DNA from 3 places in the Psychrobacillus sp. FSL K6-2836 genome. Region 2 is predicted to be linked to each of the others. Evidence: riboswitches for the same ligand, from Rfam matches in the RefSeq annotation. Region 2 holds a riboswitch; each other region holds the start of a gene.

Evidence for each region. A riboswitch is a leader RNA that binds a small molecule or an ion and turns the genes downstream of it on or off. The one in region 2 is predicted to bind S-adenosylmethionine.
Region 1: another riboswitch for S-adenosylmethionine. It lies ahead of metA (homoserine O-acetyltransferase MetA); the one in region 2 lies ahead of mtnW (2,3-diketo-5-methylthiopentyl-1-phosphate enolase).
Region 3: another riboswitch for S-adenosylmethionine. It lies ahead of MKY37_RS07390 (methionine biosynthesis PLP-dependent protein); the one in region 2 lies ahead of mtnW (2,3-diketo-5-methylthiopentyl-1-phosphate enolase).

Annotation. Positions count from the first base shown of each region.
Region 1 covers NZ_JBBOOM010000001.1:71,344-82,177, forward strand. The annotation lists gene MKY37_RS00390 (LysM peptidoglycan-binding domain-containing protein) at 1-946, shown strand, start outside; gene MKY37_RS00395 (hypothetical protein) at 1,299-1,445, opposite strand; gene MKY37_RS00400 (general stress protein) at 1,487-1,924, opposite strand; gene metA (homoserine O-acetyltransferase MetA) at 2,302-3,210, opposite strand; SAM riboswitch class I at 3,285-3,390, opposite strand; gene MKY37_RS00410 (methyl-accepting chemotaxis protein) at 3,456-4,403, opposite strand; partial or broken gene MKY37_RS00415 (cache domain-containing protein) at 4,398-4,985, opposite strand; gene MKY37_RS00420 (hypothetical protein) at 5,007-5,456, opposite strand; gene abc-f (ribosomal protection-like ABC-F family protein) at 5,608-7,476, opposite strand; gene MKY37_RS00430 (hypothetical protein) at 7,448-7,663, opposite strand; gene MKY37_RS22345 (RAxF-45 family protein) at 7,596-7,784, opposite strand; gene MKY37_RS00435 (hypothetical protein) at 7,790-8,023, opposite strand; gene MKY37_RS00440 (sporulation protein) at 8,223-8,615, opposite strand; gene MKY37_RS00445 (AI-2E family transporter) at 8,621-9,814, opposite strand; gene MKY37_RS00450 (LCP family protein) at 9,886-10,827, opposite strand.
Region 2 covers NZ_JBBOOM010000001.1:2,267,027-2,277,860, reverse strand. The annotation lists gene MKY37_RS10650 (ABC transporter permease) at 1-146, opposite strand, end outside; gene MKY37_RS10645 (sugar ABC transporter ATP-binding protein) at 121-1,626, opposite strand; gene MKY37_RS10640 (sugar ABC transporter substrate-binding protein) at 1,688-2,770, opposite strand; gene mtnA (S-methyl-5-thioribose-1-phosphate isomerase) at 2,760-3,827, opposite strand; gene mtnK (S-methyl-5-thioribose kinase) at 3,805-5,013, opposite strand; SAM riboswitch class I at 5,089-5,245, opposite strand; SAM riboswitch class I at 5,404-5,508, shown strand; gene mtnW (2,3-diketo-5-methylthiopentyl-1-phosphate enolase) at 5,815-7,029, shown strand; gene MKY37_RS10620 (2-hydroxy-3-keto-5-methylthiopentenyl-1-phosphate phosphatase) at 7,034-7,699, shown strand; gene MKY37_RS10615 (methylthioribulose 1-phosphate dehydratase) at 7,696-8,310, shown strand; gene MKY37_RS10610 (1,2-dihydroxy-3-keto-5-methylthiopentene dioxygenase) at 8,326-8,859, shown strand; gene MKY37_RS10605 (hypothetical protein) at 9,243-9,977, opposite strand; gene MKY37_RS10600 (amino acid ABC transporter ATP-binding protein) at 10,001-10,735, opposite strand; gene MKY37_RS10595 (amino acid ABC transporter permease) at 10,754-10,834, opposite strand, start outside.
Region 3 covers NZ_JBBOOM010000001.1:1,595,638-1,606,471, reverse strand. The annotation lists gene metC (cystathionine beta-lyase) at 1-1,183, opposite strand, end outside; gene MKY37_RS07390 (methionine biosynthesis PLP-dependent protein) at 1,183-2,301, opposite strand; SAM riboswitch class I at 2,385-2,491, opposite strand; gene MKY37_RS07385 (hypothetical protein) at 2,576-2,776, opposite strand; gene MKY37_RS07380 (TetR/AcrR family transcriptional regulator) at 3,091-3,264, shown strand; gene MKY37_RS07375 (TIGR00266 family protein) at 4,195-5,001, opposite strand; gene MKY37_RS07370 (aldehyde dehydrogenase family protein) at 5,160-6,650, shown strand; gene MKY37_RS07365 (saccharopine dehydrogenase family protein) at 6,655-7,812, shown strand; gene MKY37_RS07360 (acyl-CoA dehydrogenase family protein) at 7,815-9,008, shown strand; gene MKY37_RS07355 (short-chain fatty acid transporter) at 9,175-10,491, opposite strand; gene MKY37_RS07350 (beta-propeller domain-containing protein) at 10,703-10,834, shown strand, end outside.

The sequences.
Region 1 (10,834 bases), 2.2 Mb from region 2:
AAAGAATCAACAACGAATCGTAATGGGTTGGAAGTATAATGGAAGTCCCCAAAATTATGCCCAACAATTGAACCATTCGAATTTAAATGTGGTGTCACCCCGTTGGTATACTTTAAGCAATACAGGAACTTTTGTTTCCATTACAGCCGATACAAAATATCTGAAGGATGCACATAGCAAGGGCAAAGAAGTATGGCCACTATTTGGGAATAAATTCGACCCTGTTTTAACTGATTCAATATTAAGTAATCCTACAAAACGTCAAAAATTAGTGTCAACTCTCAAAGATTCTTTAGTCCAAACAAAAAGCGATGGAATAAATGTGGACTTTGAAAACATCGATCCGAAAAACAAACAAGATTTTGTCCGCTTCGTAACCGAACTTAAAAAAGCGCTTCAGCCACATGGAATTAAAGTATCTGTTGACGTTACTCGTGAAAACGGAGATCCTTTTTGGTCTGGTAGTCTCGACCGCAAAGCATTAGGTCAGGCTGCTGACTATATCATTATGATGGGTTATGACGAGCATTGGGGAGGTAGCCCAGTAGCGGGATCTGTAGCGTCTATGCCATGGGTTAAAGAAGGCGTTGAACTTCTAATGAAAGATGTACCATCTCATAAAATCGTCTTGGCAATACCCTTCTACACAAGAGAATGGGTTACCAATTTAACGACAAAAAAAGTGAAAAGTATCGATCGCACAATGAGTGAGGTAGAGCAAATTATCTCTTCAAAACGTCTTATAAAAGTTTGGGATCAAAATACCCAACAAAATTATGTAGAATATACTGCAAACGGAGAAAAGCACCAAATATGGGTGGAGGATAAACAATCTATCAAACTTCGTATCAACATCGCAACCCAATTTAACCTAGGCGGCGCAGCTGCTTGGTACATTGGCTCTGAAACTCCTGATATTTGGAATGTATACCATTTCAATAAGTAATTTGGAGTAGGAAACCGTCTATAGAATTTGAAACTCTTTCTTCAACCTGGGTCCATTATTTAGATGGACTCAGGTTGTTTTTATTATTCCCTTTCAGTAAAAGGTACCGGGTTCTCCTTGTATGAGAACCCGGTACCCAGCGCTAGTCCAATAAGAACAAATAAAAATGTTCGCATACTTATAATAGTTGCTATCCTACTTTTATGTTTTTCACTAGTATATAGATAGCAAAAGAAGTTAATTGCCTATATGAGGTAGACAATTAACTTCTCTTTCTTTTTAAACGCATTTTATAGTGACTTCCTAATAAGTCAAAGACATAATTTAAGTGATTCAATTTATAAGGTAGTACCTACCTTGGTGTTGATTCCACAACATCTCCATATTGATACACATCATAGAATCCAACTGTGCCACTACCCCCGTCAACAACTAAATCTTTACTTTGTACTTTCAAAGAATAAAATACTTTTCCATTTGAGTCTTCTTGTAAAATCACTGTGTGTTATTAATGCAAACATCTGAAAGTTCAATCCGTCCTCATTCTTTGGGATGAAGAAATACCAGAATTTTACCAGCCTGAGCGTCATTAGAATAGCTTTCGGCTTCATCATCAGGAACTCCAATCTCCATAAGAGTATGCTTTAACCCGCCAGCACCAGAGTTGGCCCCTATAACTGCTCCACCAATTGTTGTTATAATAGGACCTGCAGCCAACACAGCGCCAAATCCAGGAATCAATACAGTGGATAACCCTGCGATCACGCCAGCTATGCCAATTGCTCCTCCTGTTACAGCTCCAGCAATGACTCCATCCTTAATAGAGGATTTTACTTCCTGTGTGATTCCAGATAGTTCTTTTATATTTTTACCAATAACTGAAATTTCTTCATTTGTATAGCCTTTCTCTTTTAAATCTTCAACCACTTCAGCAGCTTCTTGTTCATTTTCGTATGCGCCAATAACATGATTTTTCAATAAAGATTACCTCCTGTTTGCTTCAGCTAAGTATTCTTTACCCGTTCTTTAGTTCTTTTAGACACATTCACGTTCAAGCTTCACTCTTTGTAAAATTACGAATATTATAAATGCTTCTCACATTCCCTCTGCAAGGTTAAGTCTTGATAATTTCTCTTTATCTACCCAAAATATACTATCTTCATCAGTTTTATCAAGATTTTTAAACCTATGGATTACAACTTAAAAAAGTCGATTTCATGAAATAAGAAATCGACTTTTATGGACTTGTTTTCAATTAATCAATACTCACACTAAGGTTCTATTTGCCTTACTGTTTCCCTTTATGTTAAAAAAGATACTTTTTCGTCATGAATAACTAAGCTGACCTTTCAAAGTCATTCCCATTCATATGGAGTTTCTTGGTACACATAATAATTCAACCAATTGGAAAAAAGCAGATGTGTATGTGAGCGCCATAAATTCAATGGTTTTTGTGTTGGATCATCATTCAGAAAATAGTTTTCTGGCACATCGATTTCCACACCTTTTTCGATATCTCTTTGATATTCGTCAGAAAGTGTAGTTGCATCATATTCTAAGTGACCGGTAATCATAATATGCTTTTTATCCATCGATATTACTAGGAAAACACCTGCATCTTCTGAATTGGAAAGCAATGTCAATCGTGAATCTTGTTTAATCTCGTCGTAGGACACGGTTGTGTAACGTGACACTGGCGCGTAAAATTCATCATTAAATCCTCGAACTAACTGTACGGTTGGATCGGATAACCGATGACTAAACACTCCAAAACATTTTTTCGGCAGGTCATATTTACCGATACCGTAATGATGATAAAGTGCTGCCTGCGCCCCCCAACAAATATGCAGAACAGAAGTCACATGCGTTTTGGTCCAATCCATTATTTCAGTCATCTCGCTCCAATAATTAACGTGTTCAAATGGTAGATGTTCAATTGGGGCACCAGTGATGATCATACCATCATATCTTCGATGTTCGATCTCCTTAAACGTCGTATAGAAAGTATCCAAATGAGTTTTACTAACATTTTTTGAATCATGGGTTGCCATATGTAAAAATGTCACATTTACTTGTAAAGATGTATTTCCCAATAAACGCAGCAATTGAAGCTCGGTTTTCTCTTTTTCTGGCATAAGATTCAAGATAATTATATTTAATGGGCGTATATCTTGGGTTATTGCTCGATCAGTATCCATGATAAATATCTTCTCTTTTTTAAGATGTTCAGCTGCTGGCAATTGTTTAGGTATATTTATTGGCAAGTAGTTCTCCTCCTCTAAATTCAAAAACCCTCTTTCCTATTAATAAGAAAAGAGGGTGAACTTTTTGCTCTCGATTCTTATCTTTCAAGAAATTATCTTGTAGGAGTTAGCACCTTTCTGACAGATCAGAGGTTGCTGAAGCTTCAACGGGCCATGTCCCTCAGCTTCTCTTGATAAGAGTTATTAAATTATATTGTTCTTCATTAGAGAATATTAACATTTGTTTTCAAATAATTCAACCTCTTTTAAACTTTAAAACGATTCACTGCATCAGCTAGTTTATCGCTAAGCTCCGTTAAGGTCTCAGACGCTTCCGCTACTGATTGGATTGCTCGAAGCTGTTCATCGGATGATGCACTCACTTCTTCACATGCCGCAGCAGTTTGCTCCGAAGTTGCGGCCATCACTTGAATTGTATCTACGACTTGATCCTTATAGTTGGAAATCTGTTCGATTTCTGCTGACACTGTATCAATGGAAGTTCGCAAACTATTCATCAGCAAAGATATTTCACTGAATGTCACTTCCGTATCGGTTACAATAGACCCTTGTTTTTGGAACGTTTTAATGGTGTTTGCCATTTGTTCCCCCACAATATGGGATTCACTTTGTAGTTCTGTAATAGTATGTTTTACTACCTCTGTTGCTTTTGCAGATTGCTCTGCAAGTTTTCGTACTTCATCTGCCACAACTGCAAATCCTTTTCCATGCTCCCCTGCACGAGCTGCTTCAATACTTGCATTCAATGCGAGCAGATTCGTTTGTGCAGAGATTTCCATAATAGTTTCCATAACACTACTAATCGCTTTTACTTTAACTTCTAAAGTAGTAAACAACGTAGACATAGAAGTAAGATTAGATTCCCAGCTATGAAAGGATGTTTTCAATTCACTCATTTGCTTTTGTCCATTTGTATTCATGGTGTTTGCTTTTGTAGCTATCTCCGTCATCATTACTGATTTTTCATTGATAAGATTGATTTGTTCACTTAAGTGAACTGAACTCTCCGTTACTTCTCCAGCATCTTCTGCGGATTTGGAGGCACCTTCTGCGATTTCACTAACAGCTAAAGATACTTGTTCCGCAGAAGCATTTGTTTCTTCCGCTACTGCACTTAAACTTTCAGAATTCGACTGCACGTTATTAGCCGACTGTTTTACTACTTGAATAATTTCATTCATATTTGTAGCCATTTTGTTAAAGTTTATTGCTAACTGACCAATTTCATCCTTGGTTTTTATATTTGCTTGAACCGTTAAATCTCCATCAGCAATAAAATCCATCAACTTTTTTAGCTGTTCGATTGGTTTTAAAATACGACTGATGATGAAATATAAGACAATAAATATCAATGCCTCAATAGATAATACAATAGTGATAAGCAATGTACGAATGCTGTCTGCAGTTTGATTTATCTTACTTTCCTCGTAAACAGCCCCTAGTTTCCAATCTAATCCTGGTAATGAGCTAAATATAGTAATAGTACCGTCATTTACGTCAGTTATCTCTCCATTATCAGTGGAGTTAGAAATCATCGTTTCAACGGATGAATACTCGGATAGATTTTCACCAAATAAAGTTGGATGAACGATAGCGTTCCCATCCGCATCCACAATAATCGGATAGCCACCATAGCCTAAATCATTGTTTGCTATTGTTTCTGTTAACTTCGATAGTAGAATGTCAATAGCAAGCACACCGACCACTTTACCATCTTTAATAACTGCTTTTGCACCAGAAATAGCATATTCCCCGGTAGCAGCATCTACAAAAGGTCTTGACCAGCTAAAACTATCTTAGTTTGAAACAGCGTTTATATACCATTCCCTTGAAGTAGGATCAAAACCTGCTCCAAGGTCTGATTCCGGAATTATTTCGATCGATTTATCTGGTAGAGCTATATACACAGAAGCCACAGCGTCATATAAAGAAACAAATTCATTAAATCTAATATCTAATTGTTTCTCTAATTGATTGGCTAACATGTGATCAGTCGCTTTAGCGCTATTTTGAAAATCTACAATTTCATTGGAAGTGGATAATTGTAGAAGACCTTTTTCATATACAGCTAAATAATTCTGAATGGTAGTCGACATCTCATCAACTATAACATGGCTTTGATCAATTAAATCTTTCTTCGTCTTTTCGCTTATAGTGCTCGTACTAATTGTTATTAATGGTGCCATACTTATAATAATTAAAGCCATTACAGCAACAATTATTTTCCACTTAATAGATTTCCTCATGTTACAACTTCTTTCTGCAAGTATTGAATATGCCCCGATATGAATATTTCATATATAAGTATATTTATACTATAATATCGGTTCAATATATGAGAATGTTAATATAACATTATAGGATTTTAGATATTAAGTTTGAGTTTCGGAATAGTTATCATCCTTCATACTCCAACCATTCCATCATTAAAATTTCTAATTTTTGTTCGTTTGACCGGATAGATTCCAATAGCTTTTCATATATTTCCCAGTCACTTTCTATCTCCATTTTTTCTTTTAAAATGGAAATTTCTTCTTCTATTGCTGAAATCTTATCTTCGATCTTTTGTTCTTTATCCTGTTTTTTCGTAGGTTGTACGATCTTTACTTTTTCCGCTATTATCTCACCAATTTCTTGCTTAGATTGAATTTCTCCCCACTTTATTCTTGCCCACTCATATGGTCCCTCAAAAGTAGTTAGCTGTCCCTGCTCCAACCAAGCAGTTTTCGGAAATAGTTTATTTAAAAAATATCGGTCATGTGACACAGCCAATATAGTTCCATCAAAATCCGCTAAAGCATCCTCTAGTACTTCTCTCGAATCGATATCCAAGTGGTTCGTCGGTTCATCGAGTATCAGTAGATTTATATCCTGATGCATGAGTTGTGCCAAACGAAGCCTCATTCGCTCTCCTCCACTTAAATCACCTATTCTTTTGAATACATCAGGTCCATAAAACATAAACCTTGCGAGAATATGTCGTGCATCACCCTCAAACATATTCAGTTCACCTCGAAATACATCAATTAGTCTAGCCTTCGGATCCTGAATTTCGAAATGCTGGGATAAATAACCTACACGGACATTACTACCGAGCCTAGCTTCTCCGTTATCAATAGGTATCTCACCCCTCAATATATTTAATATGGTGGATTTTCCTGAACCGTTTCGACCGACAATAGCAACTCGATCCTTCCAGTAAAGATTAAGCTGTGCATTTTCTAATAAGACCTTATCACCAAATGATTTATGAACATTTTTCATCATGACTACTTCTTTACCACTTCTAGATGCGAATTCAAATGAAAGCTCCATTTTTTTCGGATCGATTAATGGTTTTCTCACTTTCACCATTCGTTCTAAAGCTCTTTCCATGTTACGTGCCTGGCGAAATAGCTTTGGATTTGGTGGCACCGCTTCATTTGCCCACTGTCTTAGACGTCTTATTGCTTCTTTCATTTTTTTGATCTTTTTCTGCTGTTCCTCATACTCCTGGAACTCACGCATTAATCTAGCTTCTTTTTCTAAAGTATACGAAGAATAATTTCCATGATAAAGAGAAAGCTCTCCTTCCTCTAGATCAGCAATCTTGGTCACAACCTTATCTAAGAAATAACGGTCATGCGCAATGATAACAACAGTTCCAGAATAGCCAATCAAATATTGTTCCAGCCATTCTACAGCAAATAAATCTAGATGATTGGTTGGTTCATCCAACAGTAAAATATCTGGATTCGACAGCAGTATCTTCCCTAGCATTATTTTCGTCTGTTCCCCACCACTTAAATTAGTAAAAGACTGATTAACAAATCCCGAAAGCTGAAGACCTTGCACCACTTTTTCAATTTCAGAATCCATTGTATAACCGCCTAAAAGCGTGAATTGTTCTTGAATTTCTCCGTATTGTTGGAGAAGACGTTCCATCTCCCCAGACTCTAGAGTTGCCATTTGTTGTTCCATTTGGATCATTTTTTTTAGCAGCTCAGCAATACTTTGAAAAGCAAAATGGAGAACATCAAGACCAGTTACCTCTTCTGAATAAGTTGGTATTTGAGCCAGATAACCGATTGATGTACCTTTCTTAAAGTGAATAGATCCTTCGTCAGGGCTTTCAATACCGGCCAACAATTTGAATAAAGTAGTTTTACCAGTTCCATTTCGACCAACAATGGCTAATCTATCTCCCGTTTTAATCTCTAGCGACAATTCTTCAAAAATTGTATTTCCTCCGAGCATTTTAGTTATATTTTGTATTGTACATATCATTATGAACGCTTCCCTTCGTTTCTTTATAAGCTGGAAGCGAGTCTTTTTTCGCAACAAAAAAAGACTGTCTAAAAAGCACAGTCTTTTCGCTACCTTGTTGGATCCGAAAGAATGACTTCTCAGCTATGGATATTACTATGGAAATGGCTAAAAATAGACAGACCTGTCCCGTTGCTACCATTTTCATGAGTAATTGCACAAGAAGTGGATAAAAATTCCAACATAAATAATTGTGCATTCATAGCGTTTTTCATTCTTTCTTCACCTCCGTTCAAATTAGTTAAATAAATAATAGCATAACTATTCATACAATTCAATCGTTATTTTCAGCTGGTTTTTCAATAGTCGGGTCATTGAAACCATCTATTTTTGGAACTCCTACATCATTTTCTTCGTTTACTTCTTCATTCCCAGTGTTAGGAACTTCTTTATCTTGTCCATTTAATTGTGTCTCTGGGTTTGCTGGTTCATTGGATTCCCTCTGGGATCCACATGCTGTAAGTATGAAAAATGAAATAATTAGTATTGAAAACAATTTTTTATTCATCGTTAGTTGCCTCCCAATTTATTATTAGAATGCACAACCTTTAAGTGTTTATACTACATATTTTTTATTGTAAGCATGGGAAATAGGCAAATTTTCCGTTTCACAAGTAAACGTTTTATAAAAGTAAGTGAACTACTAGATATCGCAATTTCATTTTTTAATAGAAAAAAACTCCAGCACGATGCTGGAGTTTCAAATTTCATTCCTCAATATCAAAATATATCTCGTCTTCATCGTTATACTCAGATCCATTTTCGAATAACACGGTCGTTCTTAAAATGAGTTTTGTTACTTCCTCGTTTTTTTCTGGAATCCATCTTTCATCTGGCATAATCTCAAAAGGTATCATTTGCATGTCTTTGGATGCAGCTGCTCCTACCAACTCTATAGAATGTTTCGATACGATTTTGGGATTTTCACTATTAGTTAGTTTAAATACCTCTAATTTAATATTTTCAACCGATTCATCGTGCACTCCTTCTATATATATAGTACCCGATAGATTAATACCATGTTCAATATAAGGATGGTCAACAATCGTGTCTATCTTTATAGATTTTACTTTTATGGAAGATTCAAATTTCTTCGCCATTACTCTCAATCCACCTTGTGATTTGTATACTCATAATGATTTTCAATAACTGGTTCAAACTTATTATACCGTTTTTTAAACAATGTATAGAAGTGGGAAACGATAACTTTTAAAATCGCATATCCTGGAATCCCTAAAATAACTCCTGGAACTCCAAATAAGGAACCAGCTGTAATAAGGACAAAAATTATTGTAATCGGGTGAACATGTAATGATTTACCCATAATTTGTGGAGATATAAACTTGCCTTCTATTAATTGTACAATTGTCCAAACGATTGCTAATCCTACAAGCAATAATGGAGAAGTTACTAACGCAATGATAGCTGCTGGTGTAATAGCAATAACTGGACCCAAATAAGGTACAACACTTGTAACCATTGCTATAACTCCGAGTAAAAGCGCATACGGCATTTGAATAATGGCAAATCCAATATAAATCATTAGACCGATACACATAGATACGAGTATTTGACCTTGAATATAAGAACTGATTTGTCTATCTATACCAGTAAATACCTCTCGAAGATCATCCCGCATTCTTGGTGGAAATAGCTTCATGACATAGTTAGGTAGTTTTTCTCCATCTTTTAATAGATAAAATACTATAAACGGAACCGTTACAATTGCTAACACGAAGCTTGTTAAAACTCCTACAATGGAGGAGATTCCAGTCGCAATTCCAGTGACAGTATTTTGAACAAAGTCTCCAATTTCAGCTGGCAGCCCATTTAAAACCGAAGTAACGTCATTTTCAATTTGTAAATAATATTCCTGGAAAATTGATGTTCGCAAAAAATTATCTAAGTCATTAAATAACTGGATAAAATAAGTAGGTAACTCTTCTACTAGCTTAAAGACCTGTCCCTTTAAAAAAGGAAATACTAGAAAAACTAGTAAAGTTATTAGCCCGATTAATACTAAGAAAATAATAAGAATTCCCCAGACACGTTTAATTTTTACTTTTTCCAATAAACGCAATATCGGTCGTAATAAGTAATACATAATAACAGCTAAAATAATCGGTAAAATTACATTACCCAGAAAGACCGTTAATGGTACGAAAATAAAGGAAATTTCATCATAAATCATGATAACGAGACCAATCATGAGTAAAAGAATTAATGAAAAGACTGTATTACGTCCACCTAAAAATTTTATGTATCTTGTAGAAAAAAAAGAAGGTTTTTCTGGCTCCACTTCTATCAAACTTCCTTTCTATATATATTTATTTTACGGAGGAAAAATAAGAATGGCAATCTTGAAGCACCTTATTTTTCTAAAAACTCTGTAATTGCTTCTTTATTCATATCTTTATCGAGTTCAATGACCGATCCAGCATGACTATAGTTCTTAAATGAATAAGTTCCTTCCACTGGGATTGTCATTTTTTCCATTTCTAATTTACCGCTTACAATTGCGTCTAACACTCGTTTTGTTTTGTCTGAACGAGAATAATCCGTTTGGATATATCCCTCAGTCGCACCAATGAATTTGGGTAAATTTGGAATATTTTCTATTGATAACAACTCATCTTTTAAGATTTCCATCACAAGCTGTTGCCTACCTACTCGTCCAAAGTCCCCTTCAGCATCTGAGCGGAAACGCGCATAACCAAGTAATTCTTGCCCATTTAGATTCTGTTGTCCTTTGTTTAAAGTTACACCAATCTTTTCAGACATATCCTTCTCTACATTAACTGGAACACCATTTGGTGCAATAATATCCACTAGAGATTCAAAGCTACTAAAATCAATTAATGCATAGTGATGAATTGGTAAGTCGAACATCTCTTGAATTGTATCTTTCAATAATTGTACTCCGTCTAAGTAAAATGCTGTATTTAGTTTATAGGATTGGTAACCTGGGATATCGGCATATATATCACGCATGAAAGAAATAACTTTTACATCATTATTTTGCTTATCCCAAGAGAAAATCATCATCGTATCTGTACGCGACTTATCTTCCCCTCGAGAATCCACACCGAGAACTAAGATATTCTCACGTTCTCCTTGTTTAAGTACGTCCCCTTTGAAATCCATTGGCTCCTTTTGTGTTGTATCCGCTAATTTATAGCCACTTGAATATTGAGTAAATGTATAAATACCAATTCCTATAGCTAAAAACAGTAAAATAACAAATAATATGCGTCCTATTCTTGGACGTCTTTTTCTTCTACGTCTTCTAGTTTGTTGTAATTCTTCTTCCATCTTGAAA
Region 2 (10,834 bases):
TCTGTGAAATTTGCATATGTAAAAAAGGCATCACTTATTGAACTAAAATAAATAATAATACAAATAAGTAACGCAATAGCCCCAAACTTAAATAAAAAATTGATACCTCTTTCTTGCAACTTATTTTTCTTTACCACCGCTTGCATAAAGCAAAATCCTTTCCTGGGTCGCTTCTTTCCGTGATAATTCCTTCACGATTTGACCATCATACATAACTAAAATGCGATCAGAAATTCCTAGAACTTCATGAATTTCACTTGAAAAGTAAAGACAACCCTTCCCTTTTTCAGCAAACTCACGAACCATCCTATAAATATCTGTTTTTGCACCAATGTCTACGCCTTTTGTTGGCTCGTCGAACAAATAAAGAGCCGAATCGAGAGAGGTCCATTTACCAATGGCAACTTTTTGCTGATTTCCTCCACTTAAATAAACAAGTGGTGTCTCTGTACTACTTGTTTTAATCTGTAAACGCTCAATAATCTCTTTCGCAAATGACTTTTCTCTCCTTTTATTCATAAATAAGAAACGAGAAAAACTTTGTAAATTAGGGAAAGATGCATTGGTTTGCAATGATTCATGAACAAATAGCCCTTCTTTTCGTCTTTCTTCTGGAATTAGAGCCATGCCTGCTTTTATCGCATCTTTTGGATGCTTTATTTTTAAGGTGTTTCCTAAGATTTCAATACTTCCTTCTGTATGTGGAGAATATCCAAATAATGTTTTAGCTAACTCTGTTTTTCCTGCCCCAACAAGACCGACAATACCAACAACTTCTCCTTCAGACACTTGAAAAGAAATATTCCTTACCTTTTCTCCTCTCGAAATATCTTTAACACGAAGTAATATATTTCCCAATGTATGTGTACGAACAGGAAAATCTTTGCTATAAGAAGTTCCTAGCATAGCTTCAATAATCTCTTCTTGGCTAGTCTCGGTAATATTATAGGTCCCTACTAACGTACCTTCGCCCATAACAGTTATCCGATCGCAAATTTCAAATACTTCTGGTAGTCGATGAGATATGAATATACACCCTACTCCATTTGCTTTTAGCTTTTTAATAACTGAAAATAACTTTGTAGATTCATAAAGAGATAGGGGCGCCGTTGGTTCATCGAAGATAATAATCTTTGCAGAACTTACTAGCGCACGCGCTATCAATACCAACTGTTTTTCTGCCAGAGAAAGCATAAATGCTGGTTTTTCTACCGGTATATCCTCAGCTTGTAATTGCTTTAAGGCATTTTGTGCTACGCTATGTAGTTTCTTTTTGGAGATAAATATATTAGTACCAGCAACAATGGAATCCAGCAATATATTTTCTGCAACCGAGAGCTCTGAAACGATTGCAGTATCTACCTCTTGATATACACAGTAGATTCCAAAATCCTTTGCGACTTTAGGGGAATGTATACGTATTTTTTCTCCTTCTAACAAAATTTCTCCCTTGTCATGCTCATACACACCCGAGAGTACTTTCATAAGTGTACTTTTTCCTGCACCATTTACACCAAGTAAGGCATGTACTTCACCTTTTTTAAGTTCAAATTCAGCCTTTTTCAGAGCATTTACTTTTCCAAATGATTTATCTATAGCCTTCATATTAAGATAAGAATTCTGCATCGATTGCTCCTTTCTTAGAAAAAGCTGTCCCATAAACAGGACAGCTTAAATTCTTTTTAAGTTATCTGTTTTCTTCTAATCCTTTTAATTCATCTGTGTAGCCTTGATCGCTTGCTCCCCAACCTTCAATATGATCACTGAGTTCATTCGTCGTTACTGTTTCTTCCGGCAATTTAGAGGCTTCTACAAAAACTGGCTCTAATACGACTTTTTCTTCTACATTACCCCCACTAATTTTTTGATATAAATAACGAACTTGAATACGACCGATATCCTTAGGATCTACCGCTGCCGACGCAACCCAGGGACTATTGTCATTTTGAATCATTTGTAAATCTTCATCACTCATATCGATACTATATACCTTAATATCCGTACGCCCTGCTTGTTCTATTGCTCGAACTGCACCTTTGGCAAACTCGTCCCACGCAGCCCAAACAGCTGTAATTTCACCTTCGTTAGGGTATTGTTTTAATACCGCTTCCATTTGTGACTGAGTATCTAAAGCAGTATTTTGTGTTGCTGCTCCGAATGTCGCGATTTCTTTAATCCCTGGATTCTCTCCTAGAAAATTCTCATATGCTATTTGTCTTCTTTCCATCGGTGCAAAACCTGCTACCCATATTTTCACGATATTCGCTTCACCATTTGAATCTTCCGCTAGTTTTTCTAGCGTCATTTGGGCCATTTTTTCATCACCTTGTTCTAAAGAAGTTACTCCTTCAACTTCAACTCCCGCATCAAATGCGACAACCGGAATTCCCTTTGCAACTGCATTCTCTACCCCTTGGTTCAGCGCTTCTTTGGTACCGTGATCTATTAAAATACCGTCAACCCCTTGGTTCACCGCGGCATCCAAATTGGAAGCCATTTTAGATAAATCCCCTTCAGAAGTAAACACTGTGACAGTTCCACCAAATTTCTCTACTTGCTCTTTTACACCTTCAATATATTGAGCTGAAAATGTCCCTAAATTTTGTTGCATAACCAATGCAATTTTCTTGCCAGCTAGCGGATGGTCTGAAGCCTCTGCCTTACTGCTAGATGAAGTACTTACTTCTCCCTCTGCTTTTGGTTGACATGCGGCTAACAATACTCCAATAACCATAATCGCAAATAATAACCAATACTTATTAGTTTTCATAAATTTTCTCCTTTTCATTTGAAACCGCTAGTTGAGTTGAAATGTTTTCACTATAATTTGGATAGATAATACCTTTTTCTGTAATAATAGCGCTTATATATTTTGATGGTGTCACATCAAACGCAGGATTGAATACTTTTGTATTTACTGGGGCAATAGCTTTGTCGTTAATAATAATAATTTCCTCTGCTTTCCTTTCTTCTATTGGTATTTCTTCTCCATTATTTATGGATAAATCGAATGTAGAGGATGGTGCGGCCACATAAAATGGAATTCCATATACGGAAGCAAGAATAGCTAAGTTAAGAGTTCCTATTTTGTTTGCTGTGTCACCATTTTTAGCTATCCGATCAGCTCCAACAATAATTGCTTCTATTCCTTTTGCCCCTATTGTGTGAGCAGCCATACTATCGGTAATAAGTGTCACATCGACACCTGATTGCTGTAGCTCCCACACTGTCAGCCTGCCTCCTTGAAAGACAGGTCTAGTTTCACATGCAAATACTTCAAACTCTTTGCCACGTTCTTTTCCTAAGTGAAAAGGTGCTAATGCGGTACCGTACTTTGCAGTAGCAATAGAACCCGCATTGCAAATAGTCATTACTTTGGTTTTATCTTCAAATAAAGAAAGTGCAAATTCACCAATATTCTGACAGGACTCCTCGTCTTCCTTATGGATTCTCATTGCTTCTTTAACTAGTAGCTCTTTTGCAATCAGAACATTATCCATATGACTTGCTACTTTTAGCAACCTCTTAAGTGCCCAAACCAGGTTGACAGCAGTTGGTCGCGATTTGCCCAAGTATGTTGCATCCTTTTCTAGTATTTCTAGAAAATCTATCATTGAATTTGTTTTATAGTTCTGCGCCTCCATAGCTAATCCATATGCCGCCGTAATCCCTATGGCAGGAGCTCCACGAACTTTTAGGGTAATTATGGCCTCGTAAACATCTTTAAGTGTTTCTAGTTTTATATAGACAATTTCATGCGGAAGCTTCTGTTGATCTAAGATTATTAACTGCTTACCTTCCCACTTAATTGATAATGGAATACTCACTTTTTATTTCTCCTAACAACTCAATTACTGCATCTATTGAGTCTATTTCCTTATGACTCACTATTAATCTTTCACCAGCCTTAAGAGTTTGTTTTTTTAGTAAAATTCGTTGTTCTTGGTTTTCAATACTATCCAAGTCCTTCACATGTGCCAGTCCAATTGTTCTACGAATAAGCTCACACCCTGCAAATCCTAATGAATCATGAAATATTTTCCCTAACACAAATGCCTCATATCCCTCAACGTCATTAAATAAGTCAAATTCACTCTGTTTCAAATACTCCGAAAATTTACCGGAGAAAGTGATCCATGTGTTATGAATATGACTATGTATGACTTCACGTTGTTCGCCTTCTCTGGTTATAGATTGAACTATTAAATTTGCCAAAAATAAGCCTATATCAAATCCAATAGGACCATAAAAAGCAAACTCTGGATCTATTACTTTAGTTTCTTCTTCACTCGCAAATATACTTCCCGTATGAAGATCTCCATGTAGCAAAGCTTCAGCTTCTGTCAAAAAGCTTCTTTTTAATTTTGCTACTTCGAGCTTTAATAAATTATTATTCCATATTTCTTCCACTTCTGATCGTAATGCAGGTTCAAAGTCATTAGTTTCATGATTAAAAAAAGGATCCGTAAAGATTAAGTCCTCCGTGATCTTACACAATTCTGGATTAGAGAATTCTACAACAAGCGCTTTTTTTTCGAAGGGATGAAGTGCAAAATCAGAAGTATGAAAAAGTGTCGAAGCCAGATATTCCCCAATGTCAGATGACAGTTTAGGATAGGACTCCCCTTTTATCAAACCCTCACGCACTATTTCTAGATGAGATAAGTCTTCCATAACCGTGATTGCTAAATTTTCATCTGTTGCATAAACTTTGGGAACTAGAGCGGCAGCATATTCTCCATGTTTTTGTAATGCACTCGCTTCAATCTTTGCCCTTTTCAGTGTAAGTGGCCAACTCTCCCCGATTACTTTTGCATAGGGTAAGGCCTGTTTAATAATAACTCCATGCCCACTTGCTCGATTTGCTATATGGAATACATAGTTTAAATTTCCATCACCAATCTCTTCACAAACTAATGGAGCTTCGTTCGAGAACAATGATAATTCAATTGCCAGTGAAATTGCCGTTTCTTTAGTTAATGCTTCGTATTTTTTCGTCGCTACTACCGCCATTACTATCTCCCTCTCATTTAAAAAATAAAAAACCTCTTTCCAAAAGAAAGAGGCTAAGAATAAGAGATTCTGAACCTCTTATCTCTCAGAAAGTAAACTTTCTGATGGAATTAGCACCGTGCCTTACGGAATTTTACATTCCGGCGCATAAAGCGCCCCGTCTCACAACGGTATTACGGTCGGTTGCTGGGCGTCATCGGGCCATTATCCCTCTGCCTGCTCTTGATAAGAGTGCGGTACTACTATTGATGTTTGTTTAGAATCCTAGCATACTAGAAAAAGTTATGTCAACAGTATTTCGAATAAATATAATTTTTAATTTTTTTGTTGACAGAATTTTTAATGCATGGAATAATCAATGTAATTTATTAAATAATTCAACTGAATATTTTCTTATTTAGAGCAGGTGGAGGGACAAGCCCTATGATACCCGGCAACCGATTCAATTTTGAACACGGTGCTAATTCTTGCAGCCAACAGGCTGAGAAATAAGAAGTTGTTAAACTATTAACCTCTTCTTATTTGAAGAGGTTTTTTATATTATCCGTTGAGCGCTTGCGCTTTTCTTATATTCTATCCAGCTCCTCGTGCCGCTTCAGAATTTCAGCAAAGGAACAAGACGCCTTTTCGTGAAATTCTTCAAGCGCTAGTCGGAGGCCCACAGGATGTAGGTCAGTCAGTCGTTGCGAAATGTTTTTTTATTTTGCGACGAGCTTTGCGCAGGAGCACCACGATGTCGCGAACTTAGACTGACTTCCCAAGCATAGACGCTTGCACATTTATTAAGTTAGGAGTGAAAAAATGAGCGGAATTACCGCGCACTATCAACTATACGGAAAATCTGGTTCTTTTGAAAAAAAGGCGGAAGATATTGCACTTGGATTGACTATTGGTTCTTGGACCAGTTTAGCTTTATTAGAACAGGAACAGCTAAAAAAGCATAAAGGAATTGTAATATCTGTTACTGAATTTAAGGACATCCTACATCCCATTCAACCGGAAAAAATTAAGGGAGAAATTAAAATATTCTATCCTGCAGCAAATTTTTCTACTGATATTCCGGCAATTTTAACAACAGTCTTCGGCAAACTATCGCTAGACGGTGAAGTAAAGTTATTAGATTTACAATTCGATCTAAATATGTTGTCTCATTTCCCTGGTCCACGCTTCGGCATACAAGGAATCCGAGAAATATTAGGAGTCCATGAACGCCCACTAGTTATGAGTATATTCAAAGGAGTCATTGGGAGAGATATTGACTATTTAGCCGAGCAGCTTAAACAGCAGGCACTCGGTGGAGTTGATCTTGTAAAAGATGATGAAATTCTATTCGAAAACCCACTTACTCCTTTTGAAACACGTATTACTACTGGGCGCGAAGTCTTGAGGCAAGTGTATGAAGACACCGGGCATCGTACTTTATATGCAGTAAATTTGTCGGGACGTACATTCGAGTTAAAAGATAAGGCCAAAAAAGCCCGAGAACTTGGAGCAGATGCACTCCTATTTAATGTTCACACTTATGGATTAGACGTTCTTCAAGAGCTAGCGGAAGACGAGGAAATCCAATTGCCACTTATGGCACACCCGGCTTATAGTGGAGCATTAACGTCCTCAGCATTTTATGGGGTTTCAACATCACTAGTTCTTGGAAAACTTACTCGTTATGCAGGAGCAGACTTTTCATTGTTCCCTTCTCCTTATGGTAGCGTTGCGCTTGAAAAGTCTATAGCTCTTTCTTTAGGTGAAGAGCTAACAAAAATCAGCAAGGTTAAACAATGCTTTCCAGTTCCATCTGCAGGAATTCACCCCGGTCTCGTACCACTATTAATGGATGACTATGGAATTGATAGCATTATTAATGCAGGCGGGGGTGTACATGGGCATCCCGCAGGTGCAACAGGAGGTGGTTTAGCTTTTAGGCAGGCCGTATCAGCTGTTTTGGAAGGTATTCCGTTAGAACAGGCAGCGAAACAACATAGTGAACTAAAAACAGCAATTGAATTATGGGGGTGATTATATGAGTAAACTTGTAGTTTTTTGTGACTTTGATGGAACCATTACCAATCAGGATAATATTATGGCAATTATGAAAAAGTTTGCTCCACCAGAATGGACACCGATTAAAGATGATATTTTAGGTCAACGAATTTCCATACGAGAAGGCGTAGCAAAAATGTTCGCTCTCCTACCTATCGAGTCAAAAGATGAAATTATTTCTTTTGTACTTAAGCAGGCGATTATTCGCGATGGATTTAGTGAATTTGTATCCTTTACAAAAAAGCATGACATACCACTTTATATCGTAAGTGGCGGTATAGACTTTTTCGTCCATAAGCTACTAGAACCATTCGGGCCATTTGCAGGAGTTTATTGTAATACATCAGAATTTTCCAAGGATACAATTCACATTGATTTTCCACATAGCTGTGATGAACAATGCACGAGCCAAGGCTGTGGTTGCTGTAAACCATCTATTATTCGTACTCTGCTTGACCAAGATGCTATGAGTGTTGTAATTGGCGATTCTATTACTGATTTAGAAGCAGCAAAATTGGGAGATATCATTATCGCAAGAGACTTCTTAATCGAAAAATGCGAGGAAATAAATATTCCCTATGAGCCATTTGAGAACTTCCACGATGTGATAAAGATTATTGATGCTAAATTAGGTGTGAAATTATGACTTTACAAGATAAATGGGAAGAACTTGCGAATATAAAAGATGAGTTAGCTGCAAGAGATTGGTTTATGGGGACTAGCGGAAATCTTGCTATTAAAGTAAATGATAATCCTATAGAGTTTTTAGTAACTGCAAGCGGAAAAGATAAAAAAAAGAGGACTTCAGAAGATTTTTTACTTGTTGATGCCACTGGAAATCCAGTAGAAAATACTCATTTAACTCCATCTGCCGAAACATTACTACACTGTGCAATATATCGAGAGACAAATGCAGGTTGCAGTCTACACATCCATACAGTTGCCAATAACGTTATCTCTGAATTATACGGCGATAAAGGTTCAGTTGATTTTCAAGGCATTGAACTTATTAAAGCATTTGGAATGTGGGAAGAGGATGCAATACTCTCTATACCAATTATTCCAAACTACGCTCATATTCCGAAACTTGCAGAAGAGTTTACATCTTTTATTTCTGCTGACAAGGGAGCTATACTTATTCGGAACCATGGTATAACAGTTTGGGGAAAAGATGGGTTCGAAGCTAAAAAACTCCTTGAGGCTTGTGAGTTTTTATTTCAATATCAATTAGCATTACATCAAATACACTCAAAATAGAAAGGAAGATTTTTGATGGCTATTATTAAAATCCAAGAAACAAGTGAAACAATTGAAGTACAAAACGAGGTAGCAGCATTTTTAGAAAGTCAGGAAGTAATTTATGAACATTGGGATAATGACAAGTTACCAGAAAATCTTCGTGAAAAATTCGACTTAAACGACGAAGAAAAGCAAGAGATTCTACAAGCTTTCCAAGTGGAAATAGACGATATCTCTACCCGTCGTGGCTATCAAGCAGCTGATATTATTTCTCTATCTGATTCAAACCCTAATTTAGATGAACTGTTAAAAAATTTCGAACGCAAGCACCTTCATACGGACGATGAAGTTCGTTATATTGTAAGTGGCCATGGTGTCTTCATAATACAAGGCAAGGACAAAGGCTACTTTGAAGTTCATCTTTCACCTGGTGATTTGATATCCGTACCTGAGAATATTACACATTACTTCACATTATCAGAGGACCGTAAAGTTGTTGCTGTTCGCATATTTGTAACAACAGAGGGCTGGGTTCCAGTTTATCAAGAGGAAGCAGTAGAACAATAAAAATAAATACTCCTTGTAGGAATTAACTAAGGAGCAGCTTCCAATCTATTTCTCTAAAAATAAGAAAAAACGGAACTAGAGCAAAGCTACTTTCCTATTCATAGAAGGACTGACAGTCTAAGTACGCGACATCGTGGTGCTTCTACGAAAAGCTCGTCGCAAAATAAAAAGAAATTTCTCAACGACTGTCTGATCCACATCATGTGGGCCTAGAATATGCAAATTCGTTCGTTATTTCGCTTCTTTGTTTAGTGAATACTTATTATTTCCCTGTATTTCCACTAGCATAAAAGAAAATCACCTTTTTCATCCTTCCTTTCAAAATAGAACCCCTAATTTCACGGGTCCCTTTTATATACTTAATCTTAAAAAAAGTGGATGACTCATTTTATGAGTTCATCCACTTTTTTCATGTCTATTCGGTAGATACCTTTAATATCTCGTAAAATACATCCATTTGCTTCAAAAATACGTCTCATAGGGGCATTCCCTGTGTCTGTACTTCCTACATAAGTTTTGGCACCTAATGTTTTCAAAAGTTCCAATGTAATAGAATGAAATATCTTGCCATATCCTTTTCCTCGTCGCTCTGGTACAACCCCAAAATAAAACATTCTTCCCTCATCAGTAGTACCCTGTTCAATATGAGGAATACTGATTCCATAATTCATACCATCTTGAGAAAAGATAAAGCACTGTTCTCGCCAATCAGTACCTAATTCACGTTCAAGTGACTCCATTATTTGACTGATAGAAAACAACTTATTCTTGTTAGCCGAACCACTTCTGCATGAATCGTACAATATAGCAAATTCCGAATCAGTAACTAGGCTATTAGAAAGTGCATCTACTTGAAAAGTACTTATATTATTAAATGGGCCCACCAATGTCTTTGTATACTCCACAATAGAAGACACTTTCTTGAAACCACGCTTTAACAGCCAATCCTCATTCTCTTCATCCATCAGAAGAGATAGATAGGCTACTTTTTGTGCCTTCCACTCTGTTAATAATTTATCAAATGCAACTAAGTATTCTATGTTTGGAATATGAGATACTTTTAGCTGATCCACAAGCCAGTATTCTTGGTCTTTTTTAATCAGATTGAAAAGGTTCACCTATCGATTCCTCCAAGCGGTTGTTAGCTTAATGTTCGTTTTAAGAAAGCTTTTGTTCGTTCTTCTGTTGGATTGTTAAAGATTTGTTCAGGAGGACCTTCTTCGGCAATTACTCCTTTATCCATAAAAACAACTCGATCAGCAACTTCTTTAGCGAACTCCATCTCATGTGTAACTATTAACATAGTAAGGCCCGTACCTGCTAGCTCTTTCATCACTTTCAGCACCTCTCCAACCATTTCTGGATCAAGTGCCGAGGTTGGTTCATCAAATAACATGACATCTGGTTCCATAGAAAGTGCTCTAGCTATCGCAACACGTTGCTTTTGACCGCCTGATAATTGCTTTGGTTTGGCATTTACATAATGATCCATTCCGACTACTTTTAAGTATTTTAACGCAATTTTTTCGGCATCTTCTTTAGAGCGTTTTAACACTTTTACTTGACCGACCATACAGTTATTTAACACATTATGGTTATTGAATAAGTTAAATTGTTGGAAAACCATTCCTAGCTTTGTTCGGTAGGCATGAATATCATGTTTTTCATCTAAAATATTCTCCCCGTTATAAATAATTTGTCCGCCACTGGGCTTTTCTAACAAGTTTATACAACGAAGTAAGGTGGACTTTCCTGATCCAGAGGAACCTATGATGCAAACAACTTCTCCCTTGTTCACCGAAAAATCTATATCTTTTAGAACCTCATGATTTCCGAAGGATTTACTTAAATGTTGAACTTCGATGACATTTTCCACAGATTTTTCCTCCTTCGTTTAATCTAAATTAGTATTATTTTTGGTTACCATAAGTTGTGGTGGTGGCTGTCCAATCATGCTGTAGTTTTCTGGTCCATC
Region 3 (10,834 bases), 670 kb from region 2:
TTCCTACCTTCTCATTTTGTTTGGATGCAATTGTTAATGCTTGCTCAAAGTCTGCTATTAAATCATCTACATTCTCTAATCCAACTGAAAAACGTAGTAAACCATCCGTTATTCCACGTTTTTCTCGTTCGGCTTTAGGCATTGCAGCATGAGACATTTGAGCTGGATGTGAGAGAATTGATTCTACTCCGCCAAGACTTACGGCAAATACAGGGATTTTGACACTTTCTACAAATGCCTTTGCAATGGATCTATTCGGTAAACGGAAGGAAAGGACTGCCCCAGCACTACTCGATTGCTTGTTATGCATTTCATATCCTGGATGAGTGGAAAGACCAGGGAAAAAGACTTTCTCTACTAAATCATGTCCATTTAGATAGTTTGCAATTTTTTGCGCAGAATGAGCGGATTTCTCAAAACGCACACTTAATGTTTTGATGCCTTGGATTAAAGAAAATGAATCCTGTGCTCCTAAAATAGCACCGAATGAGTTTTGGATAAATGCCAAACGTTTACCTAAATCCTCGTCTCGTGTAACCGCAAGTCCTGCAATGATATCGCTATGTCCAGATAAAAATTTGGTGGCACTATGTAAGACGACATCAACTCCTAAGTCAAGTGGACGCTGATAAATCGGTGTCATAAATGTATTGTCTAAAAAGGTTAAACAATCATTAGATTTCGCAAGATCCACAACAGCAGAGATATCTGTAATACCTAAGCATGGATTAGAGGGAGTTTCGATATAAATTAATTTTGTATTTGGCTGAATGGCACTTGCGATGGCTTCGACATTCGTAAAATCTACAAAAGTATGCTCGATACCAAAACGCGGCAATACCTCAGTAACAAAACGGAAAGTACCACCGTATACATCTTCTGTTATTACGATATGATCGCCTGATGACAAAAGCATAAAAGCAGAAGAAATAGCTGCGATTCCTGAAGCAAATGCCAGTCCTCTAGTGCCCCCCTCTAATTCTGCAATCGTTTTTTCCAGTGCATCCCTCGTAGGATTTCCCGATCGACTATAGTCATAAGGTCCAAAATCATCAAAGCCTCCTTGATGGAAAGTGGAGGATAAATAGATAGGAACATTGACAGCTCCAGTTTTTATTTCTGAGTCTCCCCGAGTAGATGCCACGATTAGGGTAGTTTCTAACGATTCTTTATAGCTGCTCATTAGTTAGCCACCTCACTTTCTAAAGTATTGAATACCTGTTTCAAATCCGCTATTAAATCATCTGCTTCCTCGATTCCTACAGAGAATCGGAGCAGGCTACTGTCAACTCCACGTGCATTGCGTTCTTCCTCTGGGATATCCGCATGTGTTTGTGTAGTAGGATATGTGATGAAGCTTTCCACACCACCAAGACTTTCAGCAAATACAATTAGTTTCAGACTCTCTAGGAAAGGAGCAACCCATTCACTTTTTTGCAAACGGAAGGAAAGCATACCACCTATACCAGGATACAGAACATCCTTAATTGAATGCTCATTCTTCAAAAAAGCTGCAATCTTTTTTGCATTTGTGTCATGCTGCTTCATACGAAGATGAAGTGTTTTTAATCCTCTTATTAATAACCAAGAATCGAAAGGAGAAAGAACAGCGCCTGCAGCATTATGGTTGGTTTGCAATTGTTCACTAAGTTCAGTACCTTTTGTGACTACAAGTCCCGCAAGTACATCGTTATGACCTCCAATATATTTTGTGCCACTATGGATGACAATATGGGCACCCAATTCAATAGGTCGCTGTAAATAAGGGGTTAAGAATGTATTGTCTACGATCAACAATAATTTATGCTTTTTTGCTACATCTGCAAATAGTTGTATATCGATTTCTTGCATCAAAGGGTTTGTTGGTGTTTCTATAAACAAAGCTTTTGTATTTTCATTAATTAAAGCATTTACTTCTTCAGCTGATTCAAACTTTGCATATGAAGTACGAATATTGTAGGAATCTGCATACTGGTTAAATAATCGATACGTCCCACCGTACAAATCTTCAGGAGCAATAATCTCATCTCCCGAACGAAAAAGGGATAAAACTAATTGTATTGCCGCCATGCCGGAACTACAGGCAAAGCCAGCATCTCCACCCTCTAATTTAGCAATTCCTTCCTCTAAAATAGCGCGTGTCGGGTTCTTAGTTCGCGTGTAGTCGTATCCTGTAGATTGACCGATTCCATTATGTATATATGCTGTTGATAAATATATAGGCGGGTTTACAGCGCCGGTTTTCTCATCACTATGATTTCCTAATTGCACCAACTGTGTATCAATACTGTTCTTTGACATAAATATTCATCCTTTACAATTAAAATAAAAAAAGAGGATTCTCTAATAAGAAGAGAACCCTCGGGTAAATATCGAAGTTTGTCTTCTTATCTTCAAGACGTCACACGTCTATTGGAGTTAGCACCATACCTCGACTTGGCTGGTTGCTGAGACATCTTCGGGCCAATCCCTCCGTCTCTCTGGATAAGAAAAAATATATGAAATTATCAAAATTTTAAATTTAAATAAGCTTAACACGTAGTAGGTATTAATACAATACGCTTTTTGTTTAATATTATGACCAAAGTGTCAAAATTAAAACAATTACACCGAGTATTAAAGATATCCACCCTACTACTAACTTGTGAGAATAAGCTAAAGCTACTAGCCCTAAAAGAACTGCTCCAGCACCTAACCAAAGCGGAGCATAAAAGAAACCTAGCACCCCTAAGACTATGCCTAATAAACCGACCCATAAACCTGTAGAAGAATTCAACATCCACACCTCCCATCCTATAATGTAGGAACCCCAAGGTATAGCGTCCCTCCACATATTATATGAAGGGAATAGGGAGGGGGTATAAACAATCTGCTGAATGATTGCAGAGTTGAGTGGTGTCACCGTAGATATTTTGCACTTTTTCGAAATTCCAACATGACAAGCCTCTCAAAAAAATAATTCTTTCCAAAGCCCTCGAAAACGGTAGAAACAGGTTTTAAACTTAAAGTAGGCATGAGCTTTCAGAAAGTCCTTTATTGTAATAAACAAAATACTATAATGTTGGTTAGGATTTGTTATACAAACCAGATATGGATACTAAATTACTTTTGATTGAAACTGCTACAACCCTTTTTCAGCAAAAAGGCTACAAAACTGAAGGACTCAATGAAATTTTAAAAGCCTGTAATGTTACAAAAGAAACCCTTTACCATCACTTTCCAAATGGCAAAGACGAACACTTGATTACTTGTTTACATGCATAAAAAGAAGATGTACAACTGAAGATGCCATAATATCAATGATTGATACGTTAATTCGTAGTTTTGAACGGTACTATTACGAGCTATACATTACGCGAATCGCAAGATCAGTCACGAGAATCGCAATATCATATAGTCAAATCGCAAGAAGCCCCTCAGGAATCGCAAGTTGGGCACCAATTTTTACTGAATCGCAAGTTAGAGCCTCCGAATCGCAAGGTCAGTCACGAAAATCGCAAGATCATATAGCCAAATCGCAAGAAGCCCCTCAGGAATCGCAAGTTGGGCACCAATTTTTAATGAATCGCAGACACCGTTATGATTGCAGCACCCACGGCTCTAATTAGCATGGAAATATAAGGGAATGCATATTCGCCAGTCAATATCAATATTAAAAAAACGACTTTCCGTTCAAAAGGGAATGGAAAGTCGACTTTTTTGTATTGAATATGTGTTACAAACTTAGACACATTTTTATGGCTTATTGGACGCAACCATCAGTAGTTATAGGCACAAAGGAATGCGTATGCGCAACTTTCAGATGTATGTCCGCAACATTTAGCACAGTATGCGCAATCTTCAGATGAATATCCGCAACGTTTAACACAGTATGCGCAACAAATTAGTTATGCGCAACCTTCATTTGGTTACACGCAACATAGGAATGCGTATGCGCAACTTTCAGATGTATGTCCGCAACATTTAGCACAGTATGCGCAATCTTCAGATGTATATCCGCAACGTTTAGCACAGTATGCGCAACAAATTAGTTATGCGCAACCTTCATTTGGTTACACGCAACATTGGAATACGTATGCGCAACTTTCAGATGTATATCCGCAACATCTAACCTGATATGCGCAACAACAAAGTTTATAAAACCCAATAAAAAAAGAATGACCCAAAAAGCGAGTCATTCTCTAAAATAAGTATTTATTTCCCACCAAGCATGTTAAATAATCCACCTGCAATACTGCCTTCACCTTTTGAACCACCACCTGGTGTTTGTGGGGCAGCAGCAAATACTTTACTAGCTAATCTGCTAAATGGAAGTGATTGGATCCATACGGTACCCGGGCCACGTAAAGTAGCGAAGAATAATCCTTCTCCACCAAATAAGGCTGTTTTAACTCCCTTGACCATTTCGATATTGTAATCTACATCCGCAGTCATTGCTACTAGACATCCAGTATCTACTCGTAAAACCTCACCTTGCTGTAGAGACTTTCTATGGATAGTTCCTCCTGCATGAACGAAAGCGAGACCATCACCTTCTAGTTTTTGCATTATGAAACCTTCACCACCAAAGAAACCTGCTCCTAGCTTACGTTGAAATTCAATGCCAATCGTAACCCCTTTAGCTGCAGCTAGAAATGCATCCTTTTGACAAATAATTTTGCCGCGGTATTGACTTAAATCCATCGGAATAATTTTGCCTGGATAAGGTGATGCGAAATAGACATGTCTTTTTCCACTACCGGTATTAGTAAATGTTGTCATGAATAAACTTTCTCCTGTAAGCATACGCTTACCTGCACCCATTAATTTGCCCATAAGACCGCCACCGCTACCACCAGAACCTGAGGAGCCATCGCCGAAAATAGTTTCCATTGAAATGCCATCTTCCATCATCATTAAGCTGCCTGCTTCTGCAACAACCGTTTCTTTTGGATCCAATTCAATTTCTACAAATTGCATATCATCTCCATATAATTTGTAGTCTATTTCATGATTATTCATAATCTAGCTCCTCCTAAATTGTTATTAACCAATTATACGATATGAAAGTTAAAAAGTTTCATTCTAAAATTCTAAATATTTTAAAGGGATTTATAAACAATTATCGAATATATTATTAATGGAAGCGTTTACATTTAAAAGTGAAAAGAGGGAATAAAATGAAATTAACAAATTTTATTGATGGAAAATGGCAGGATGCTGGGAGTGCGGAGTATACGTCAGTGTTAAATCCTGCGAATGGGGAGCAGCTTGCAGAGGTCAAGCTATCTACAGAGGAAGATGTAAATCTTGCAGTAAAAGCGGCAGTGAATGCTCAAAAGAAATGGGCACTCGTTCCTGCACCAAAACGTGCGGATTATTTATATGAGATTGGAAGAATAATGAAAGAAAAGAAAGAGCATCTAGCTCAAGTGTTAACAAAAGAAATGGGAAAAGTGATTGAAGAGGGACGGGGAGAAGTACAAGAAGGTATTGATATGGCATTTTATATGGCAGGTGAAGGGCGTCGTTTGTTTGGCGAGACAACTCCATCTGAATTGGCAGACAAGTTTGCGATGAGTGTCCGCGCACCAATTGGAGTGGTGGGACTCATAACTCCTTGGAATTTTCCAGTTGCGATTGCTACGTGGAAATCATTCCCTGCTATTGTTGCAGGAAATGCATTCATTTGGAAACCAGCAACAGAAACTCCGATGATGGCATATGAAATGGCTAAGATCTTTGATGAAGCAGGATTACCACCTGGAGTTGCTAATGTAGTTTTTGGATCCGGTTCGGAAGTTGGTACGGCTATGATTGAGCATCCAGAAGTGAAGGTTATTTCGTTCACTGGTTCTACAGAGACAGGGAGTAAAGTAGCGGAGCTTGGTGGTCGTCACTTAAAGAAAGTTTCCCTCGAAATGGGTGGGAAAAATGCAGTAATCGTAATGGAGGATGCAGACCTTCCATTAGCAGTAGAGGGTATTTTATGGAGTGCCTTTGGAACTGCAGGACAAAGATGCACAGCATGTAGCAGGGTTATCGTGCATAAAGATGTAAGAGAAGACTTAGAAAGAATGCTCTTAGAACAAATGGAAAAACTAACGATTGGCGATGGATTAGATGAAACGGTCAAAATTGGTCCAGTTATTAATAAAAAAGCTCTGGAGAAAATCCATTCCTATATAAAAATTGGACAAGAGGAAGGGGCTACTCTCTTAACGGGAGGGACCATTTTAAATGAGGCGGAGCTATCAAAAGGGAATTATTACGCACCAACTCTATTTACAGACGTGACACCGAATATGCGAATAGCACAGGAGGAAATCTTTGGTCCAGTTGTTTCCTTAATAGAAGTGAGTTCACTAGAGGAAGCCATTGAAGTAAATAATGGAGTGAAGTTTGGACTATCAAGCTCGATTTATTCGAGTGATGTTAACAAAGTATTCCGTGCACAGCGTGATTTGGATACTGGAATTGTATATATTAACGCAGGTACAACAGGTGCAGAAATTCACCTACCTTTTGGAGGAACAAAAGGAACTGGAAATGGCCATCGCGATTCAGGGGTAGCAGCATTAGATGTGTATACAGAATGGAAGAGCATATATATAGACTATAGTGGGAAATTACAGCGTGCACAAATAGACACTCAAGTAATAGGGGGATGATTACATGATAGTTGCTGTATTAGGTGCAGGGTTAATGGGGAAAGAAGCAGCTCGTGATTTAGTATTAAGCCCGAATGTGGAAAAGGTTTTATTATGTGATTTAGATGTGGGACAGGCGAAAATGTTTAAGGAAAGATTGCAAAACTCCAAAATTGAAGTATTGAGACTTGATGCAAACGAAGACGATAGTATACGTAAAATAATGAAAGAAGCAGATGTAGTGATAAATGCATTATTTTATACGTTCAACGAAAAAATAGCTAGGCTCGCTGTAGAAGTAGGAGTACATTCTATTGATTTAGGAGGACATATTGGAGGGGCTACAGATAATGTATTGATACTTCATGAAAAAGCTAAGGGCAAGGGGATTACACTAATACCTGATCTAGGTGTTGCTCCTGGAATGATCAATATATTAGCTGGATACGGTGCTTCCAAACTTGATGAAGTGAATGCTATTCGATTGTATGTTGGAGGAATACCAGTAGAGCCTGAGGGAATTTTTGGCTACAATATCGTCTTTTCATTAGAAGGGGTGTTCGATCATTATACAGATGCTTCACACGTTATAAGAGATGGGAAGTGTCAAGAAGTACCATCTCTTACAGAAGTAGAATCGATTACCTTTGAAGAGTATGGTGAACTAGAGGCATTCCATACAGCTGGCGGTACTTCAACTCTACCAAAATCATTTCCGAATGTAGATACGCTTGAATATAAAACAATTCGATATAAAGGGCACGCAGATAAATTTAAACTCCTCGTAGACTTAGGGTTAACGAACAAAAATACAGTGGTAAATGTAAACGGCAATATGATCAAGGCACGAGATGTATTGAAGGAAGTCCTAACTCCACAGCTACTACTTGGAGATAAAGAGGACGCAGTATTGCTACGGGTCATCGTAGAAGGTTTAAAAGACGGGGTCCCTACCAATTTTACGTATGAAATGGCGACCAAAAAAGACTCCCTTTCAGGTGAAACCGCAATGGCTAGAGCAACAGCAAATACTATTTCCGTTGTTGCACAGATGATTGGAAACAGCGTCATTAAAAATCGCGGGGTGTATCCTCCCGAACTAATCGTTCCTGGTGAATTGTATATCCGAGAAATGGCAGCAAGAGGTGTAGAAATAAGAGAATCCATTACTAGAGGTGAGTAAAGATGAACTTTGACTTCTCAGAAGAACAAGTGCTATTGCGTAAAACAGTTCGACAGTTTGTAGATAATGAAATAATTCCTCATATAGCAAAATGGGAATCAGACGGTGCATTTGATCCTGCCATTTGGAAAAGACTCGCAGACCTAGGTTTGATGGGTGTATGTGTGCCTGAAAAGTATGGTGGAAGTGGAATGGATTATAATTCACTTGCAATCGTTTGTGAGGAATTGGAGCGCGGCGATACTGCTTTTCGGACTGCAGTTTCGGTTCATACTGGTTTAAACTCCATGACTTTAATGCAGTGGGGATCGGAAGAACAAAAACAAAAGTATTTAGTTCCACAGGCTACTGGTGAGAAAATTGGAGCATTTGGCTTAACAGAACCAGGTGCTGGTTCAGATGTAGCTGCGATGTCTACAGTAGCAGTGCTAGACGGAGAAGACTATGTCCTAAATGGTCAGAAGACATGGATTTCACTATGCGATGTGGCGGATCATTTCATCATTTTTGCATACACGGATAAATCTAAAAAGCATCATGGTATTAGTGCGTTTATCGTCGAGCGTACGTTAAATGGCTTCTCATCTAAAGCCATTAAAGGTAAATATGGCATTAAGTCAGGAAATACAGGAGAACTGTTTTTTGATAATATGCGCGTGCCAAAGGGAAATCTTCTCGGAAAAGAAGGAGAAGGGTTTAAAATTGCCATGTCTGCTTTGGATAATGGGCGATTTACAGTAGCTGCAGGAGCAGTCGGGCTTTCTCTTGCGTGTCTAGAAGCAAGCGTAAAATATAGCAAGGAGCGTCAAACATTTGGAAAAGAGATTGGCAGGCATCAGCTTGTTCAACAAATGATTGCAAAAATGGAAGCTGGTCTCCAAATGAGTCGTCTTCTCGTATATCGTGTAGGAGAGCTAAAAAACAAAGGTGTGCGCAATACAAGAGAGACTTCTCTAGCTAAATGGCAGGCATGTGATTTTGCCAATAAAGCTGCGGATGATGCGGTGCAGGTGTATGGTGCCTATGGATATTCAGATGAATACCCGGTAGCGCGATATTTGAGAAACTCAAAAGCTCCTGTTATTTATGAAGGAACGCGAGAGATTCATACAATCATGCAGGCAGAATATGTCCTCGGTTACCGTGAAGACAAAACGTTAAGCAATATGCTACCGAATTGGCCATTTGATGAATAAAAATGATTGCTAGCTTTGTGTTAAGTTGGCAGAAAGTAAGAGCTAGACCAATAAAGAAAAAAGCTCCCGTTTAATAATTCGGGAGCTTAATCTGCGTAAATTTACATTTATTCTATTTAAGCATCTTACTGAGAGGGATAGGAATACTACTGAAATCTAACTATGTTTAAAAGAAAAATAGACCAATACTTATAACTAATCCACTTAGTAATAGGATAATTACACAGTATCCCATAATATCCTTTGCTTTTAAACCAGCAATTGCTAATGCAGGTAATGCCCAGAAAGGTTGAATCATGTTTGTCCACGCATCACCCCATGCAATGGCCATTGCGGTCTTAGCGTAACTAAGGTCTAAAGCAGATGCAGCATCTAGCATAATTGGTGCTTGCACTGCCCATTGTCCGCCTCCAGATGGGACAAAAAAGTTTACAATTCCCGCAGCAAAAAATGAAAATAGGTAAAAAGTATGCTCATTAGAAATACTGATAAATGCCTCAGATACGACACCTGCAAGTCCAGAAGCAACCATCATCCCCATGATCCCTGCATAAAATGGAAACTGAATAACGATATCACCAACAGTTTTAGCTGCATTTTTCACTGCAACTAAGAATCGCTGAGGTGTGCCATGACAAATTATACCGAGAATGATAAATATTAAGTTAACAATATTAAGATTTAAATCAAATCCTTTATTCATAAAATGTTGAACTAGATATACCAAACCAAGCAATCCGATTAAACCAGTTAGAATATAACTCTTTTCTAATCGAAGAGCAGGTGTGAGATTTTTTGTATTCTTTTCAACAGTTTCTTCTTCCTCTAGTAGAGCAGGGTCAATAGAGAATGTTTCTTCTTTACTTGGCATCATCCATCTGTTTAATAGTGGAACAGAAACAAAAAGTGCAATTACAATAAATAGATTGTATGTAGTAAATAAAGTTTCTGTAGTAGGTACAATACCCATTATGTCTGCGAAGGGATGTCCTTCCGTCGCGATAGATAGTGGAATAGAACCGGCTAAACCTCCGTGCCAAATGATGAAACCAGAATAGGCACTAGCAATAAGTAATCGATAGTCCACATTTTTAACTTGTCGTGCAATTTCCTTGGCAAATAGAGCCCCGATTACTAAACCAAATCCCCAGTTAATCCAGCAACCGATAAGTGAAACGACTGATACTAGTAGAATAGCAGCTCCTGGGGTCTTTGCTATACCAGCAAGAGAGCTTAATATTTTTTTAAAAACTGGACTACTTGCTAATACATGTCCTGCCAATAGTACAATAACCATTTGCATTGTGAAGGATAATAATCCCCAGAATCCATCTCCCCAATAAGTAGCCATCTCAAGAGGAGTAGAGTCTGTTAGAGTTACTCCCAGTAAAAATACAAGTATCGTTAGTATTGCTACAAAAATATATGGATCAGGTAAGTATCTTTCCATTAAGGAATTAGTAAATCGTGTTAAAACCTTCAAATTAATGTCCCCCTTTGTTTTGTTATCCTGCCCCCTCTTAACCTATGATAAATGAACACTAGTTAATTCGCTATACAATTCATAATGTTTAATTTATATCAAAAGAGATTGAGGTGAATAATAATTTCTGAATTTTCTTCCTATATGTGTAACTAATTCCTTTTTTTAAAGTCTAATGGGGTAACAAAGAGAAAAGGAAGGGTGATCCATATTGAAAAGGTGGATTATTTCAATAGGAATATTAGGTTTAGTTGTCAGCTTAGCTAGCTTATTTTATTTCACTAAATTATCTGTGACAGCACAGTCAGTTGTGCTATCGGGTCAAGTTTTTCAAGCATCTTTT